Regions from separate parts of the Pantoea sp. sgz302252 genome, predicted to be linked through region 2. Evidence: predicted binding sites of a transcription regulator. Region 2 holds the regulator's gene; the other holds the start of a gene.
What was found. Region 2 encodes Fur, which represses iron uptake genes when iron is present. Its sites were predicted from a motif close to ATAATAATGAGAACNACTATCAA; they were not measured.

Region 1: feoA (ferrous iron transporter A) is a predicted target of Fur. The motif match lies at 6,326-6,348, and genes of this name have one in related genera.

The regions. Positions count from the first base shown of each region.
Region 1 is NZ_JBLFJW010000024.1:33,482-41,614, reverse strand. It holds gene pckA (phosphoenolpyruvate carboxykinase (ATP)) at 1-779, shown strand, start outside; gene envZ (two-component system sensor histidine kinase EnvZ) at 912-2,264, opposite strand; gene ompR (two-component system response regulator OmpR) at 2,261-2,980, opposite strand; gene greB (transcription elongation factor GreB) at 3,207-3,680, shown strand; gene ACLW56_RS17380 (Tex family protein) at 3,783-6,110, shown strand; gene feoA (ferrous iron transporter A) at 6,454-6,681, shown strand; gene feoB (Fe(2+) transporter permease subunit FeoB) at 6,711-8,133, shown strand, end outside.
Region 2 is NZ_JBLFJW010000035.1:50,753-58,885, forward strand. It holds gene ACLW56_RS21195 (hypothetical protein) at 1-392, shown strand, start outside; gene ACLW56_RS21200 (hypothetical protein) at 432-1,442, shown strand; gene pgm (phosphoglucomutase (alpha-D-glucose-1,6-bisphosphate-dependent)) at 1,605-3,245, opposite strand; gene seqA (replication initiation negative regulator SeqA) at 3,270-3,821, opposite strand; gene ybfF (esterase) at 3,995-4,759, shown strand; gene ybfE (LexA regulated protein) at 4,891-5,184, shown strand; gene fldA (flavodoxin FldA) at 5,334-5,864, shown strand; gene fur (ferric iron uptake transcriptional regulator) at 6,178-6,630, shown strand; gene ACLW56_RS21235 (hypothetical protein) at 6,757-7,662, opposite strand; gene ACLW56_RS21240 (hypothetical protein) at 7,748-8,133, opposite strand, start outside.

The sequences.
Region 1 (8,133 bases), on a different contig from region 2:
TTGAAGGCGGCTGCTACGCGAAGACGATTCGTCTGTCTGAAGAAGCCGAACCGGACATCTTCCACGCGATCCGTCGTGATGCGCTGCTGGAAAACGTCACCGTACGTGCCGATGGCAGCATCGATTTTGACGATGCGTCGAAGACCGAAAACACCCGTGTCTCCTACCCGATTTACCACATCGACAACATCGTTAAGCCAGTGTCGAAAGCCGGTCATGCTACGAAGGTGATTTTCCTGACCGCTGACGCCTTCGGTGTGTTGCCGCCGGTTTCCCGCCTGACGGCGAACCAGACGCAGTATCACTTCCTTTCTGGCTTCACAGCGAAACTGGCAGGCACCGAGCGCGGCGTCACCGAGCCAACGCCAACCTTCTCTGCTTGTTTCGGCGCGGCGTTCCTGTCGCTGCACCCAACCCAGTACGCTGAGGTGCTGGTGAAACGCATGCAGGCTTCTGGCGCGCAGGCTTATCTGGTGAACACTGGCTGGAACGGAACTGGCAAGCGCATCTCTATCAAAGATACCCGTGCGATTATCGACGCTATCCTTGACGGTTCGCTGGATGAAGCCGAAACCTTCACCCTGCCGATGTTTGACCTGCAAATCCCGACCGAATTGCCGGGCGTGGACACACACATTCTGGACCCGCGTAACACCTACGCATCCCCAGAACAGTGGCAGGAAAAAGCAGAAACGCTGGCAAAACTGTTTGTGGAAAACTTTGAGAAGTACACCGACACCCCTGCGGGTGCGGCATTGGTTGAGGCTGGACCGAGGTAAACTGCAAAACCTTCTCTTCGGAGAAGGTTTTTAGTGTTTGCTCCCTCGCCCTGTGGGAGAGGGTCGGGGTGAGGGCATCAGACCGCACAAAACAAAAAGCCCGTTGCATCATTCTCTGCAACGGGCATTTTTTTAACTCTCTTTGGTGCCGCTGGACGTACGTACAACCGGCACCGGCAACCACGCACGAATCAATAGCCCACCACGCTCGCTGGTATCAATTTCCAGCAGGCCGTTATGGTTGTCGATAATACGTTGCACAATCGCCAGACCCAGGCCTGTGCCGCTGGTGCTGCGTGCGCTGTCACCGCGAACGAACGGCTGGAACAGGTGTTTGCGCTGTTCAGGTTTAATGCCTGGACCGTCGTCTTCCACCTGGAACCACACGCGGTTCGGTTCGCTGCCGCTGCTGACTTTTATCCAGCCATTGCCGTAGCGAGCGGCGTTCACCACCATGTTGGCAACGGCACGTTTGATCGACAACGGATGCATCCGCACAGGAATTTCACCTGCCTGCATTTCGGTTTCAATCTCACGCTCGTAACCGCTTTCCGCAGCCACCACTTCACCCAGCACGGCATTGAGGTCTGCCAGTTCCATTGGCATCTCCTGGCCTGTGCGCAGGTAGTCGATGAACTGCTCGATGATAGCGTTACACTCTTCGATATCCTTGTTGATGGATTCCGCGAGATAGCCGTCCTCTTCACCCATCATCTCTGTCGCCAGACGAATGCGGGTCAGCGGCGTACGCAAATCATGGCTCACACCCGCCATTAACAACGTACGGTCATCGGCAAGCTGTTTCACGCCTGCCGCCATATGGTTAAAGGCTCGCGTGACCGACCGCACCTCCGACGCGCCATACTCACGCAGCGGCGGCGGAATGATGCCTTTCCCGACCTGCAAGGCAGCATGTTCGAGATCGACAAGGGGTCGGTTTTGTATTCGGATAAACAGCCACGCGCCGCCTATCGCCAACAGCATAATCGCCAGGGTATAGCGGAACAGCGGCGAGAAGTCGCCCTGATGGATTTCTGTCAGCGGAACGCGCACCCAGATGTTGGGTGACAACCAGGTTTTCAGCCACACCACCGGCGAGCTTTTGTTAACCTCAACGCGAACTTCGGTTGGGCCACCCAGCTGCTGCGCCATCTGCTGGCTAAGGAATTCGTAATGTTGCGCCCAGCGTAAGCCTGCGTCTTCCGCTGCTTCATCGGAGTAGAGCGAAATGCCCAGCTCGCGGTAAATCTCACGACGAAAAGCCGGCGGCACCACTAACTGGGTGCCGTCTTCAAGCTGCAACTTGTCGGTCATCAGCATACGAACTTCGTAGGCCAGAACCTTATTGAACTGCTGAAGGCTCGGCAAAATCGCGAAGTTCAGCACCACAAGATAGGTCGTCACCAGGCTGACGAACAGCAGGGTGACGATGAGAAGCAGCGTGCGGGCAAATGAACTTCGTGGTGAGAAGCGCATTCGCCTCATGCTTTAGAACCGTCCGGCACGAACACGTAGCCCAGACCCCAAACGGTCTGAATGTAACGCGGATGCGCAGGATCTTCTTCCACCATGCGGCGCAGACGGGAAATTTGTACGTCGATGGAACGCTCCATGGCCGAATATTCACGGCCACGCGCCAGGTTCATCAGCTTGTCGCGAGACAGCGGTTCACGCGGATGGCTGACCAGCGCCTTGAGGACCGCGAACTCACCGCTGGTCAATGGCATTGGCTCATCTTCACGGAACATCTCACGCGTGCCGAGGTTCAGTTTGAATTTACCGAAGGCGATAACCGCTTCTTCCTGCGAAGGTGCGCCTGGCAGTTCGTTCGCCTGACGACGCAGCACGGCACGGATACGCGCCAACAGTTCACGAGGGTTGAAGGGCTTAGGAATGTAGTCGTCGGCACCGATTTCCAGGCCCACGATACGGTCAACTTCTTCCCCTTTCGCCGTCACCATGATGATCGGCATCGGGTTGCTCTGGCTACGCAGGCGGCGGCAAATAGACAGGCCATCTTCGCCAGGCAGCATCAAATCCAGCACCATCAGGTGGAAGGATTCACGGGTTAACAGCCTGTCCATCTGTTCGGCGTTGGCTACGCTTCGAACCTGGAAGCCTTGCTCGGTCAGATAACGTTCGAGCAGCGCACGCAGGCGCATGTCGTCATCCACAACAAGAATCTTATAATTCTCTTGCATTGGTTTTACTCCCAGAAGATTCGCAACAATCAGAGTGCGTATTCTCAAAAAAGCCTACGCTACGCTCCAGTTAAATCTGGTATAAATTCTAGCCTAAATTGTTACAAAGCATATTTAACAGCAGCTTATCTGTACATTTCATCACAGAAAACTATTTTTTAGCCAATTCACTGAGACTTTGAGGCAAAATGTGCGCAAGAGCAGGTAGTCACAAGGTAGCATTACTATGAAAACGCCGCTAATCACCCGAGAAGGGTATGAGAAGTTAAAAAAAGAGCTGGACACCCTCTGGCGTGAAGAGCGTCCTGAAGTCACCAAAAAGGTGACCTGGGCCGCGAGCCTGGGCGATCGCAGTGAAAACGCTGACTATCAGTACAACAAAAAGCGTCTGCGTGAAATTGACCGTCGGGTACGTTATCTCACAAAGTGCCTGGAAAATCTGAAGATTGTCGATTATTCCCCGCAGCAGGAAGGCAAAGTGTTCTTCGGCGCGTGGGTCGAAATTGAAAATGACGACGGCGATGTGAAGCGCTTTCGCATTGTCGGTTATGACGAGATTTTTGGTCGCAAAGATTACATCTCGATCGATTCTCCAATGGCCCGCGCGCTGCTGAAAAAAGAAGTCGGCGATCTGGCGCTGGTGCAGACGCCTGGCGGCGAGGCGACCTGGTATGTCAACGAGATCGAGTACGTCAAATAACTCGCCTGGAACACTCTGATAGGCGCACGGATAACTGGCATTTTCATCAGTCAATCCGTATAACTATCCCCCTGTTTTTCGAACAACCAGATGATAAAAGCCATGATGAATGATTCGCTCTGCCGCATTATTGCGGGTGAACTTCAGGCCAGAAACGAACAGGTAGAAGCTGCCGTTCGTCTGCTTGATGAAGGGAACACCGTGCCGTTTATTGCACGTTATCGTAAGGAAGTCACCGGCGGGCTGGACGATACCCAGCTGCGTAATCTGGAGACTCGTCTTGGCTATCTTCGCGAACTGGAAGAGCGTCGCCAGTCGATTCTTAAGTCGATTGACGATCAGGGCAAGCTGACGGACGAACTGGCAAAAGCCATTAACGGCACGCTGAGCAAAACCGAGCTGGAAGACCTATATCTTCCGTACAAACCGAAGCGCCGCACCCGCGGGCAGATTGCGATTGAAGCAGGCCTTGAGCCGCTGGCCGATCTGCTGTGGAACGAGCCGTCGCACGATCCGGAAACGGAAGCCGCCAAATTTATCAATGCCGATAACGGCGTGGCCGACACCAAAGCCGCGCTGGATGGCGCACGCTACATTCTGATGGAGCGCTTTGCTGAAGACGCGCAGCTGCTGGCGAAAGTTCGTGAATATCTTTGGAAGAACGCCCATCTGGTGGCCGTGGTCGTCAGCGGCAAAGAGGAAGAAGGCGCGAAATTCCGCGATTACTTCGATCATCACGAACCGATTTCCGGCGTGCCCTCTCACCGCGCGCTGGCGATGTTCCGCGGTCGCAACGAAGGGATTTTGCAGCTTTCCCTGAACGCCGATCCGCAGTTTGATGAGCCGCCGAAAGAGAGCTACTGCGAACAAATCATCACCGACCATCTGGGTCTGCGTCTGAACAATGCTCCGGCAGACAGCTGGCGTAAAGGCGTGGTGAGCTGGACGTGGCGCATCAAGGTGCTGATGCACCTCGAAACCGAACTGATGGGCACCGTGCGCGAACGTGCGGAAGACGAAGCGATTAACGTCTTCGCCCGTAACCTGCACGACTTGCTGATGGCTGCCCCTGCTGGCCTGAAAGCCACCATGGGCCTCGATCCCGGCCTGCGTACCGGCGTAAAAGTCGCCGTTGTGGATGGCACCGGCAAACTGGTGGCGACGGACACCATTTATCCTCACACCGGCCAGGCAGCAAAAGCCGCTGTCGCGGTTGCCGCACTGTGCGAAAAGCACAATGTTGAACTGGTAGCGATTGGTAACGGCACGGCTTCGCGTGAAACCGAGCGTTTCTTCCTCGACCTGCAGAAGCAGTTCCCGAAAGTCACCGCGCAGAAAGTTATCGTCAGTGAAGCAGGCGCGTCAGTTTATTCCGCCTCTGAACTGGCGGCGCTGGAATTCCCGGATCTCGACGTGTCTATTCGTGGTGCGGTCTCTATCGCACGCCGCTTGCAAGATCCACTGGCAGAGCTGGTGAAAATCGATCCGAAATCCATCGGTGTGGGCCAGTATCAACACGATGTCAGCCAGACTCAGCTCGCACGTAAGCTGGACGCGGTGGTAGAAGACTGTGTGAACGCCGTCGGCGTTGACCTCAATACGGCTTCCGTTCCGCTGCTGACACGCGTCGCAGGCCTGACTCGCATGATGGCGCAGAATATCGTGTCCTGGCGTGACGAGAACGGTCAGTTCCAGAACCGTCAGCAGTTGCTGAAAGTCAGCCGTCTGGGGCCAAAAGCGTTTGAACAGTGTGCGGGCTTCCTGCGTATCAACCACGGCGATAACCCGCTCGATGCCTCCACGGTTCACCCGGAAGCGTATCCTGTTGTGGAGCGCATTCTGGCAGCCACTCAGCAGGCGCTGAAAGACCTGATGGGCAACGGCAACGAACTGCGCAACATCAAAGCGGTAGATTTCACCGATGAGCGCTTCGGCCTGCCGACCGTGACCGACATCATCAAAGAGCTGGAAAAACCGGGCCGTGACCCGCGTCCGGAGTTCAAAACCGCGAAGTTTGCCGACGGCGTGGAAACCATGAACGACCTGCTGCCGGGCATGGTGCTGGAAGGTGCGGTGACCAACGTCACTAACTTTGGCGCGTTTGTCGATATCGGCGTGCATCAGGATGGTCTGGTGCACATCTCTTCACTGGCGGACAAGTTCGTTGAAGACCCGCACACCGTGGTGAAAGCGGGCGATATCGTCAAAGTGAAAGTACTGGAAGTGGATTTGCAACGTAAGCGTATCGCGTTGACCATGCGTCTGGACGAACAACCTGGCGACACGAATTCCCGTCGTGGCAGCGGTGGCGGACGTGAGCAAAACAACCGTCCAGCCGCGAAAGCGGCAAAACCACGCGGACGTGAAACTCAGCCAGCAGGCAACAGCGCCATGATGGACGCGCTGGCTGCCGCCCTTAAGAAGAAATAATTTTTCTCTGTTCAGGCCCTCTTATTTCCGGGGGCCTTTTTAGTCGCAAGACAGATATTTTTACCCTTTCCCGAATTCTGCTCGCACTTATTTTCATTCTGGTAACAACTGCACTCTTCCGTAAACACCCGCAAGCGCGCTAAATATTGAGCCATGTCAAAAGTCCTGTGAATTAAGCCCCGTTTCAACATTCGGTCACAGTTTATGGATTGAAGACGGAAACCATTCTCATTATCATCGTCATTGTTGATATTTTATCCTTTCCCTGTTGGCATCATCGTTGGTTTCATCCGCCACTGTGCGCGAATGAAGAGTTAATCGGCTAGCAAACAAAGCAGGTCTTATGCAATTCACTCCAGACAGTATGTGGAAAATTACCGGGTTCTCAGCAGAGATTAGCCCGGCTTACCGGCAAAAATTACTTTCCCTTGGCATGTTGCCTGGGTCTTCTTTTCATGTGGTTCGCGTCGCCCCTCTTGGCGATCCTGTCCATATTGAAACTCGCCGAGTCAGCCTCGTATTACGCAAAAAAGACCTGGCGCTGATTGAAACAGAAGCGCTTAGCCGTTAATGCCTGCCAGAGACAGCGAGTTTATTCCTATGAAAAAATTAACCCTTGGCTTAATTGGCAACCCCAACTCAGGAAAGACGACTTTATTTAATCAGTTAACGGGCGCGCGCCAGCGAGTCGGGAATTGGGCGGGTGTCACCGTTGAGCGTAAAGAAGGCCAGTTCAGCACCACCGACCATCAGGTGACGCTGGTTGACCTGCCCGGCACCTATTCGCTGACCACAATTTCTTCACAAACCTCGCTGGATGAGCAAATTGCCTGCCACTACATCCTCAGTGGCGATGCCGATTTGCTGATTAACGTGGTGGATGCTTCCAACCTTGAGCGCAACCTGTATCTGACGCTGCAACTGCTGGAGCTGGGCATTCCCTGCATCGTGGCGCTGAACATGCTGGATATCGCCGAGAAGCAACACATTCGCATTGAAGTGGATGCGTTGGCTGCACGTCTTGGCTGCCCTGTTATTCCGCTGGTGTCGACCCGTGGCCGCGGCATTGAAGCCCTGAAGATGAGCATCGACCGCCATCAGGCCAACGACGATATCGAGCTGGTGCATTACGCCAAACCGCTGCTGCGTGAAGCCGACTGGCTGGCGCAGGCCATCAGCCCGGAAATGCCGTTAAAGCAGCGCCGCTGGTTAGGCCTGCAAATGCTGGAAGGCGATATTTATAGCCGCAATTACGCCGGTGAAGCCGCGCAGCAACTCGAAGTGGCAGAAGCTCGGCTGAAAACCGAAATGGACGATCCGGCGCTGCACATCGCCGATGCCCGTTATCAAACCATCGCCGCCGTGTGCGACGTGGTCAGCAACACCCTTACCGCCGAACCGAGCCGGTTCACCACGGCGGTGGATAAAATCATTCTTAACCGTTTCCTCGGTCTGCCGATTTTCCTGTTCGTCATGTACTTAATGTTCCTGCTGGCGATCAACATTGGCGGGGCGCTGCAGCCGATTTTTGACGGCGGTTCGGTCGCTATCTTTATTCACGGCATTCAGTGGATTGGCGCCATCCTGCACTTCCCGCAATGGCTGACTATTTTCCTCGCTCAGGGGATTGGCGGCGGGATCAACACCGTGCTGCCGCTGGTGCCACAAATCGGCATGATGTACCTGTTCCTCTCGTTCCTTGAAGATTCCGGTTATATGGCGCGTGCGGCGTTCGTGATGGACCGCCTGATGCAGTCGCTGGGGTTGCCGGGCAAATCCTTCGTGCCGCTGATTGTCGGCTTTGGCTGTAACGTGCCGTCTGTGATGGGCGCACGCACGCTGGATGCCCCGCGTGAGCGTCTGATGACCATCATGATGGCGCCGTTTATGTCCTGTGGCGCACGCCTGGCCATCTTCGCTGTTTTTGCAGCGGCCTTTTTTGGGCAGCAAGGCGCGCTGACGGTCTTCTCGCTGTATGTGTTGGGCATCGTGATGGCTATCCTGACGGGCCTGATGCTCAAGC
Region 2 (8,133 bases):
GACTAAAAGGTGTGGTCAGTGCCACGTTTGAAGCCGAGGTTTTTGTAGTCGAACTCAAAGCACAGGCGGAAGGAACAATCAGTGCCAATGCCTGTTTTAAACCTGATCCACATGAAAAGGGGCTGGATTTGGTGTTATGCCATGATGGGGTGAAAGGGCATTTTAAGTTTAGTGCAGATGTACAACAGAAAGATAAGATAAAAAATAAATCATCCCCTCGTCATGAGAACGGTACAGAAAAAGAATGGCAGTTGTGCAAGCAGCTGACCAGAGAAGAGTCTCCGCTGAGGGCTAACTTATATGGTAAGGAACGGGTATTACAGACCCCAACTTATTCACCACCTGTACACGAACCCTGGGCGATGGGGTCTAACCCTAACTGGAATAAATGAAAGCAATATAATTCTTATACCTGAGAACAAGGAGTGTTTATGAGATATAACCCGCTTTTTTTAATGATAATATTGATCGGAGCAATTATGACGGTAACAACTTTTGCTTTTGCAGGTGAACAACCTGTAAAAATCAGAACCCTATTCAATATCGAGCAGGCTTTCTGTGCCATCAAAACTAATGGTGTAACAGGGTTTGACAACCGGACATCTGCTTTTAATGGCCGGGGGGGTGGAATTTCCAGTACAAACTCCCTTATTTTGATGGAAAACGGTGAAAACGAAATCACTCTTGAAATGGGTGCCTTAGGGTGGTTTTCCCCTAAAGTTAAGACTCTTGATGAAAAAAGGCAGTTTACTAAAGATTCGGGTTGTAATGTGGATGTAGTGAGTTTTGACAAAGAGAATAACAAACAGATTATTTCTTCAATAAAATTACACATCAACCCTCAGGGGATTCCTGCATCATCACCAGATGAAACCCATCCAATAATACGTTCAAAAATCATTGCCCAACAAATAACTGAAGGACATATTGATTCTGATTATTTTTATGACAACTATTACCCTAAAAACATGGAAATCTATCAATTTTCGCAAAAAATAATGATAAATGGTATCCCTAAATGGGCTTGGGTTGAGTCTGAGAAATTTACTGGAAATGATATTCAAATGCAAAAATTGAAAGCGTCGTATAGTGAGTTAGCTGAAGTAATCAACAAACAGGACCGACGAAAATTAAAAGAAATTAGTGGTGTGGCACTGGATGCATGGTCTAAAACAACAGGAGAAAGCATAGAAGATATTTTGTTTTCACAGTATCCTAAGGAAGACATTGAGGTGAAAAAAATTACAATACTACCAATTAAATGGAGCGATTATGATATCAAAGTTATGAATCAAGGTCGTATGGTTAAAATGTATAACAAAACAAATCCAGAATACTCACCGCTAACATATAAGTGTGTTGATGAAGATGGTGATGAGTGCTTAGGTTATTTTGCACCAATATTTTCATTGATAAATGGGAAATATGTACCTGTTATATAACGATGCCTGTGGTGCGAAACGGCGAAGTGACATTGGTGATGTCGAGAAGCTGTCAAATTCCATTAAAAAAGGGTTCATGGCAAATATGAACCCTTTCATTGCAACTCTATTCTTTAATTGATCTGCATTACATCTGGAGATGGCTTTTCAAAACAGATCAACCTAGGCGTTTTTCAGCACTTCGCTAACAATCTCTACGGCTTCTTTCTCAATCAGCTTACGGTGTTCCGCGCCGAGGAAGCTTTCGCAGTAAATTTTGTAGGCGTCTTCGGTGCCGGATGGACGAGCCGCGAACCAGCCGTTCTCGGTCATCACTTTCAGGCCGCCGATGGAAGCACCGTTACCCGGCGCTGCGGTCAGGCGTGCGGTGATTGGGTCACCGGCCAGCGTGTTAGCGCTCACCATTTCTGGGGAAAGTTTAGACAGCGCCGCTTTCTGTGCGGACGTTGCAGAAGCTTGCAAACGGTTGTAGCTTGGCGCACCAAAACGTGCAGCCAGCTCATCGTAATGCTGCTGCGGGTTCTTGCCAGTGACTGCGGTGATCTCTGCGGCCAGCAAACACATGATGATGCCGTCTTTATCGGTTGACCACGGCGTGCCGTCGAAGCGCAGGAATGACGCGCCCGCACTCTCTTCGCCGCCGAAGCCGAAGCTGCCGTCAAACAAGCCGTCAACAAACCATTTGAAGCCTACCGGCACTTCCACCAGTTTACGGCCAAGGTCGTTAACCACGCGGTCAATCATTGCGGAAGAGACCAGCGTTTTGCCCACCGCAACCTCTTTGCCCCACTGCGGGCGATGCTGGAACAGGTAATTGATAGCCACAGCCAGATAGTGGTTCGGGTTCATCAGGCCAGCCGGCGTGACGATGCCGTGACGGTCATAGTCCGGGTCGTTGGCGAAAGCCAAATCGAACTTATCACGCAGTGCCAGCAGCCCCGCCATCGCACACTCAGAGGAGCAATCCATACGGATCGCACCGTCTTTATCGAGGTGCATAAAGCGGAAAGTCTGATCGACATGATCGTTCACAATGGTCAGATCGAGTTTGTAGAACTCGGCAATGCGTTTCCAGTATTCGATCCCGGAACCGCCCAGCGGATCAACGCCCAGCTTCAGGCCCGCTTTCTGAATCGCTTTGATATCAACAATATCGGCCAGGCCTTCAATGAACGGCTGCACCAGATCTTGTTCTTTAATATGACCAGACGCATACGCTGCATCCAGTGAAAGGCGTTTCACCCCTTTCAGGCCATCCGCCATCAGTGCGTTCGCGCGGTCTTCCACCACTTTGGTGACGTTGGTATCAGCCGGGCCGCCATTCGGTGGATTGTACTTGATGCCACCATCGTCCGGCGGGTTATGGGACGGCGTAATCACGATCCCATCGGCCTGTGGGCCCCCTTTTTTGTTATGAACCAGGATGGCATTCGAGATGGCAGGCGTTGGGGTGTAGCCGTTATTTTCCTGCACAATCACGTCCACGCCGTTCGCAGCCAGGACTTCCAGTACGGAAATGATCGCCGGCTCAGACAAGGCGTGAGTATCCTTACCCACGTAGCATGGCCCGGTGATGCCATTTTTCGCACGTTCTTCCGCAATCGCCTGGGCAATCGCCAGAATATGCGGTTCGTTAAAACTATGGCGAGCTGCGCTCCCGCGGTGTCCGGACGTGCCGAATTTCACTGCGTGTTCTGCGTTGCCTGCTTCCGGCTTCAGCACATAGTACTGAGACGTCAGTTGGGCGACGTTAATCAAATCACTCTGCTGTGCAGGCTGACCCGCACGGTTATGAGTTGCCATTGCCTGGTCCTTCTTATGCAAGGGTTAGATTGTGCCGCAAACCTTTTCAATCAATTCCGCGGGGAACTGCATTGACTGCATGATGTGCTCAACCATGCTGCATTTACGGCCAGTATTGGTATTGGTAATGACCCAGTACGGCGTCTGAGGCACTTGCTTTGGCTTGGTGTGCGTGCCGTTTTTCAGCAGCGTCGCTTCATCAGCGGCGAAGTAAACACGCGTACGACCATGCAGTGACTCGGTGGCCTCAACAAATGCCTTGCTGTCTAAGGAGTAAAGTGTAGTCAGCACCAGCATGAAGCGGTTAACCGCTTTATTTTGCTCGGCGTATTCATCAGAAAGCAGCAGTTCACGCACCGCGCGAACGTTCTCTTTTCGGGATGAGACTTTTTTCACGGCGGCGACGACCGGTGCAGCAGGCTGAACCGGCGTGTCTTTGACCACGGTTGCTGCGGGTTGCGAGGCAGCGGAAAATTTCAGCATGCGCCGCAAAATGTCGGATGCGCTCTCGCCGATGTGCCGGGTGTGGCTAGCGATAAAGGCATAGAGTTCGTCATCAACTTCGATCGTTTTCATCTTAATCCAGTGAGATATCTTTTCTGAATACAAGTCGTTGGGATTATAAAGTCAAAACCCAACAGCGGATAGCGTGTCGGCAAAAACTCAGACGACTACTGAGTGTTGCAGCCGGGTGGCAGAATGTTCAACATGATACCCTAACCCGACGAAGCGAAAAAAAGAACTTTGCCATGAATTTACATACCCGAGCGCAAACTGCACAAAACCCGCACAATAATTCTCCCATCGTCCTGGTACACGGCCTTTTTGGGAGTCTGGATAACTTAGGGATCCTCGCCCGAGACCTCGTGAGCGACCATGACATCCTGCAAGTTGATATGCGCAATCACGGCCAGTCAGAGCGTTCATCTGAAATGACTTATTCCGCGATGGCTCAGGATCTTTTAGACACCCTTGATGCCCATAACATTGAAAAAGCCACGCTGATGGGTCATTCAATGGGCGGAAAAGCGGTGATGGCCTTCACGGCGTTAGCGCCGAATCGCGTGGATAAGCTGGTCGCTATCGACATCGCCCCCGTGGATTATCACGTCCGTCGTCACGATGAGATTTTTGCGGCCATTAACGCCGTGACCGAAGCGGGCGTGGCAACGCGTCAAAAAGCCGCTGAAGTGATGCGCGAGCATCTTAATGAAGAAGGCGTGATTCAGTTTCTGCTGAAGTCGTTTGTCGAGGGCGCGTGGCGCTTTAACGTGCCCGTCTTGTGGGATCAGTATGCCAATATTGTTGGCTGGCAGACTGTTCCTGCGTGGGATCACCCTGCCCTGTTCATTCCTGGCGGAAACTCACCGTACGTCACGCCAGAGTATCGCGATGATTTGCTCTCTCAGTTCCCGCAAGCCCGAGCGCATATTATTGCAGGCGCAGGACACTGGGTGCATGCCGAAAAACCGGACGCTGTGCTCCGCGCCATTCGCCGATATCTGGCTGAATGATTAAAATGCGAGCGACCGCACGCCAATGTGGCTCACGGCGTTGGCGTGTGGGGTTCGCTGATGTATGATTGCGCGCTATCTGCGCCGGGCCTGTCGTCCGGCGGCTTGTTTCCCCGAAGTCACTCTGAATCATGGCAAAAGAACAAACGGACCGAACGACATTAGATTTGTTCGCAAATGAGCGTCGCCCGGGAAGGCCGAAAACCAATCCGCTCTCACGCGACGAACAGTTACGCATTAATAAGCGTAATCAGCTTAAACGTGACAAGAGTAAAGGTCTCAAGCGAGTTGAGCTGAAGCTCAATAACGACGCCGTTGATGCGCTGAATGAACTGGCTGACGCCAGAAACATGAGCCGCAGCGAACTCATCGAAGAGATGTTGATGCAACAACTGGCCGCTCTGCATCGCCAGGAACTTGTCTGAAAATCCAGCAAAACGTCACTTTCATGTAGCAGAGAGTGCAGTCCAGCGCGTTTGCTGTTTCCGCGCACTTCACCTCCTGCTATCATTGCCTTTATCTGTGGGCAACATTCCACCACCATTTCAATACGTTTCAAGAGGTTATTTTACTCATGGCAATTACAGGCATTTTCTTCGGCAGCGACACCGGCAATACCGAAAATATCGCGAAGATGATTCAGAAGCAGCTTGGGAAAGACGTTGCTGAAGTGCATGACATTGCCAAGAGCAGCAAAGAAGATCTCGAAGGGTTCGATATTCTGCTGCTGGGTATTCCGACCTGGTATTACGGTGAAGCGCAGTGTGACTGGGACGACTTCTTCCCAACGCTGGAAGAGGTAGACTTCAACGGCAAGCTGGTCGCGCTGTTCGGCTGCGGTGACCAGGAAGACTACGCAGAGTACTTCTGTGACGCACTGGGCACAATCCGGGACATCATTGAACCACGCGGCGCAACTATCGTCGGCCACTGGCCAACGGCGGGCTATCATTTTGAAGCCTCTAAAGGCCTGGCTGATGACGATCACTTCGTCGGTCTGGCGATTGACGAAGACCGTCAACCAGAACTGACCGCAGAGCGTGTTGAGAAATGGGTTAAGCAGATTTCTGAAGAGCTGCACCTCGAAGAGATTAAAAACGCCTGATTGGGTGACGGCGCAGCGCCTGCGTTGCGCCGTATTAGCGATAGGTTGTGTGACATTAATAGCTAAAAGCAATCAAATTAATCGCTACAAATTTTTAACTTTTGGCCGCATGTCTGTACAATGTCCACTGTTTTGACGAGGTCTGAGGTTTCGCTTTGCCGGACGCCTCGTTTTTGAAAAGCATACTTTGCTCAGGGATTGCGGTTTTCATTTAAGGTTGACAGTTCTATAATGAGACGCATTATCCTGAATTCATTCTTAGTAATGCTTCCTGATAAGGAAGTGTATCGTATAGCAACAGGACTGATTCCGCATGACTGACAACAATACCGCATTGAAGAAGGCCGGCCTGAAAGTCACGCTTCCTCGTTTAAAAATTCTGGAAGTGCTTCAGGAGCCGGACAATCACCATGTCAGTGCGGAAGACCTCTATAAACGCCTTATCGACATGGGCGAAGAAATTGGTCTGGCAACGGTTTATCGCGTTCTGAACCAGTTCGACGACGCCGGCATTGTCACCCGCCACAATTTCGAAGGCGGTAAATCTGTTTTCGAACTGACACAACAACATCATCACGATCACCTGATTTGCCTCGACTGTGGCAAGGTGATTGAATTCAGTGATGATTCCATTGAAGCGCGTCAGCGCGAAATCGCCACTAAACACGGCATTCGTCTGACCAACCACAGCTTGTATCTTTACGGTCACTGCGCAGAAGGCGACTGCCGTGAAGATGAACATGCACACGACGATACTGATAAATAATCAGTATCCGTAGTATAAAACCCACCAGCAGAGATGTGCTGGTGGGTTTTTCTTTCCATTTATTATTATATTTTTCATTTCACTTACCTACATAAATATTTTGTTTAGCATTAAATATTTTTCTCTTCATCGACCACCACCCTCAGTGTCATCATAAGGCGATGTTAGCTTATCTCCATCTATGTCAATCACAATCTGATTAGTTCTTATCTCAAAATAATTATTGGGATCAAAGCCATGAAAATCTAAATTATATAAAAACTCTCCTATGCTAATGTCAGAAGAATCATCTAAAGTACACAACTCATTAACTTTCAGAACATAGGGTTCATCCTTTTTCACCTGGCAATCAAAGTAAGTCAACGCAAGAATTGAAAAGAGGTTTTTGTATATTTCCTGATCAACAAACCATTGCTTATTGACGATAGAATACTCTAAGGAACCTATATTGTAATGATGTCTCCCTGGCAAGAATGCATATGCAGCGTTCAATTTAATTGTAAATGAATAAATTTTTCTTGCTGGAATTTCCTCCCATCCATCTCTACTTTCATTAACCTCATCATCAAAATGCCATCGATGACCAAGGTAATATGAACTCACGCCATCCGAAGCTATTGAAAATGCATGACCATATAAAGGGTAAAACTCCGGATCATCTATAGCAAGCCTACTTTTATGGATATAATATGTCTGATGGCTTCGGTTATAAAAACCAACCTTAGCAACAATATCATGACCTCTATTCTGAACTAAAAGATGAGCATAAATATGTTTCTTTTTTTGCATCACGCTATTTCCTTCCTCGCTCAAACTATAGTAAGAATATATTTTCCCAACCTTTCCATCCAGGGTTAAATCCGCACCAGGCAAAGGATCAGTCATTGCCTTATTACGCCGTCCTTCACTGGAATAAGGATATCCATATGTGTATTTTTGGAGAATAACATCTTCACTTGCAAGCGCACACGAAAAGTGAAGGGTACACATTAGCGCCGCTGTTATTTTTATTAAATATGAATTATTATTCATGGCACAACCCACTATTCAATGATCAATTAAAACATTCCAGATAAACATACCGCTTCCAATCGGTTATCTATAAATGCTACTATCCCTACACATCTTCACTAACTGATGTCAACTCAAAATATCTTTCAACATTATATGCATTTTTAAACACATACTGACTGTGCTCAATTTTTAATGCATCAGCATTTTTCACATAGGATTTATTATTATTAAAACCTCCCTTAGTTGGCATATCATCGGTACCCATCCCTCCATATTCACCTTGTGCACCATTTCGATAAAAATGGGAAAGTTCATGACAAAGTGTAGATACCCTGGAGTTTTTTCCTGTAAGCGGCTTGCATACAAAATTTTGACATATATTTATACGCAGCGTGCTATTGTAAAATACAGGATTCAAGAGATATGTCTGATCGGCCGTAACGTTAGCTGAAGCATCATTCCTATCCGTTTTGTTAACAAAATTACCGT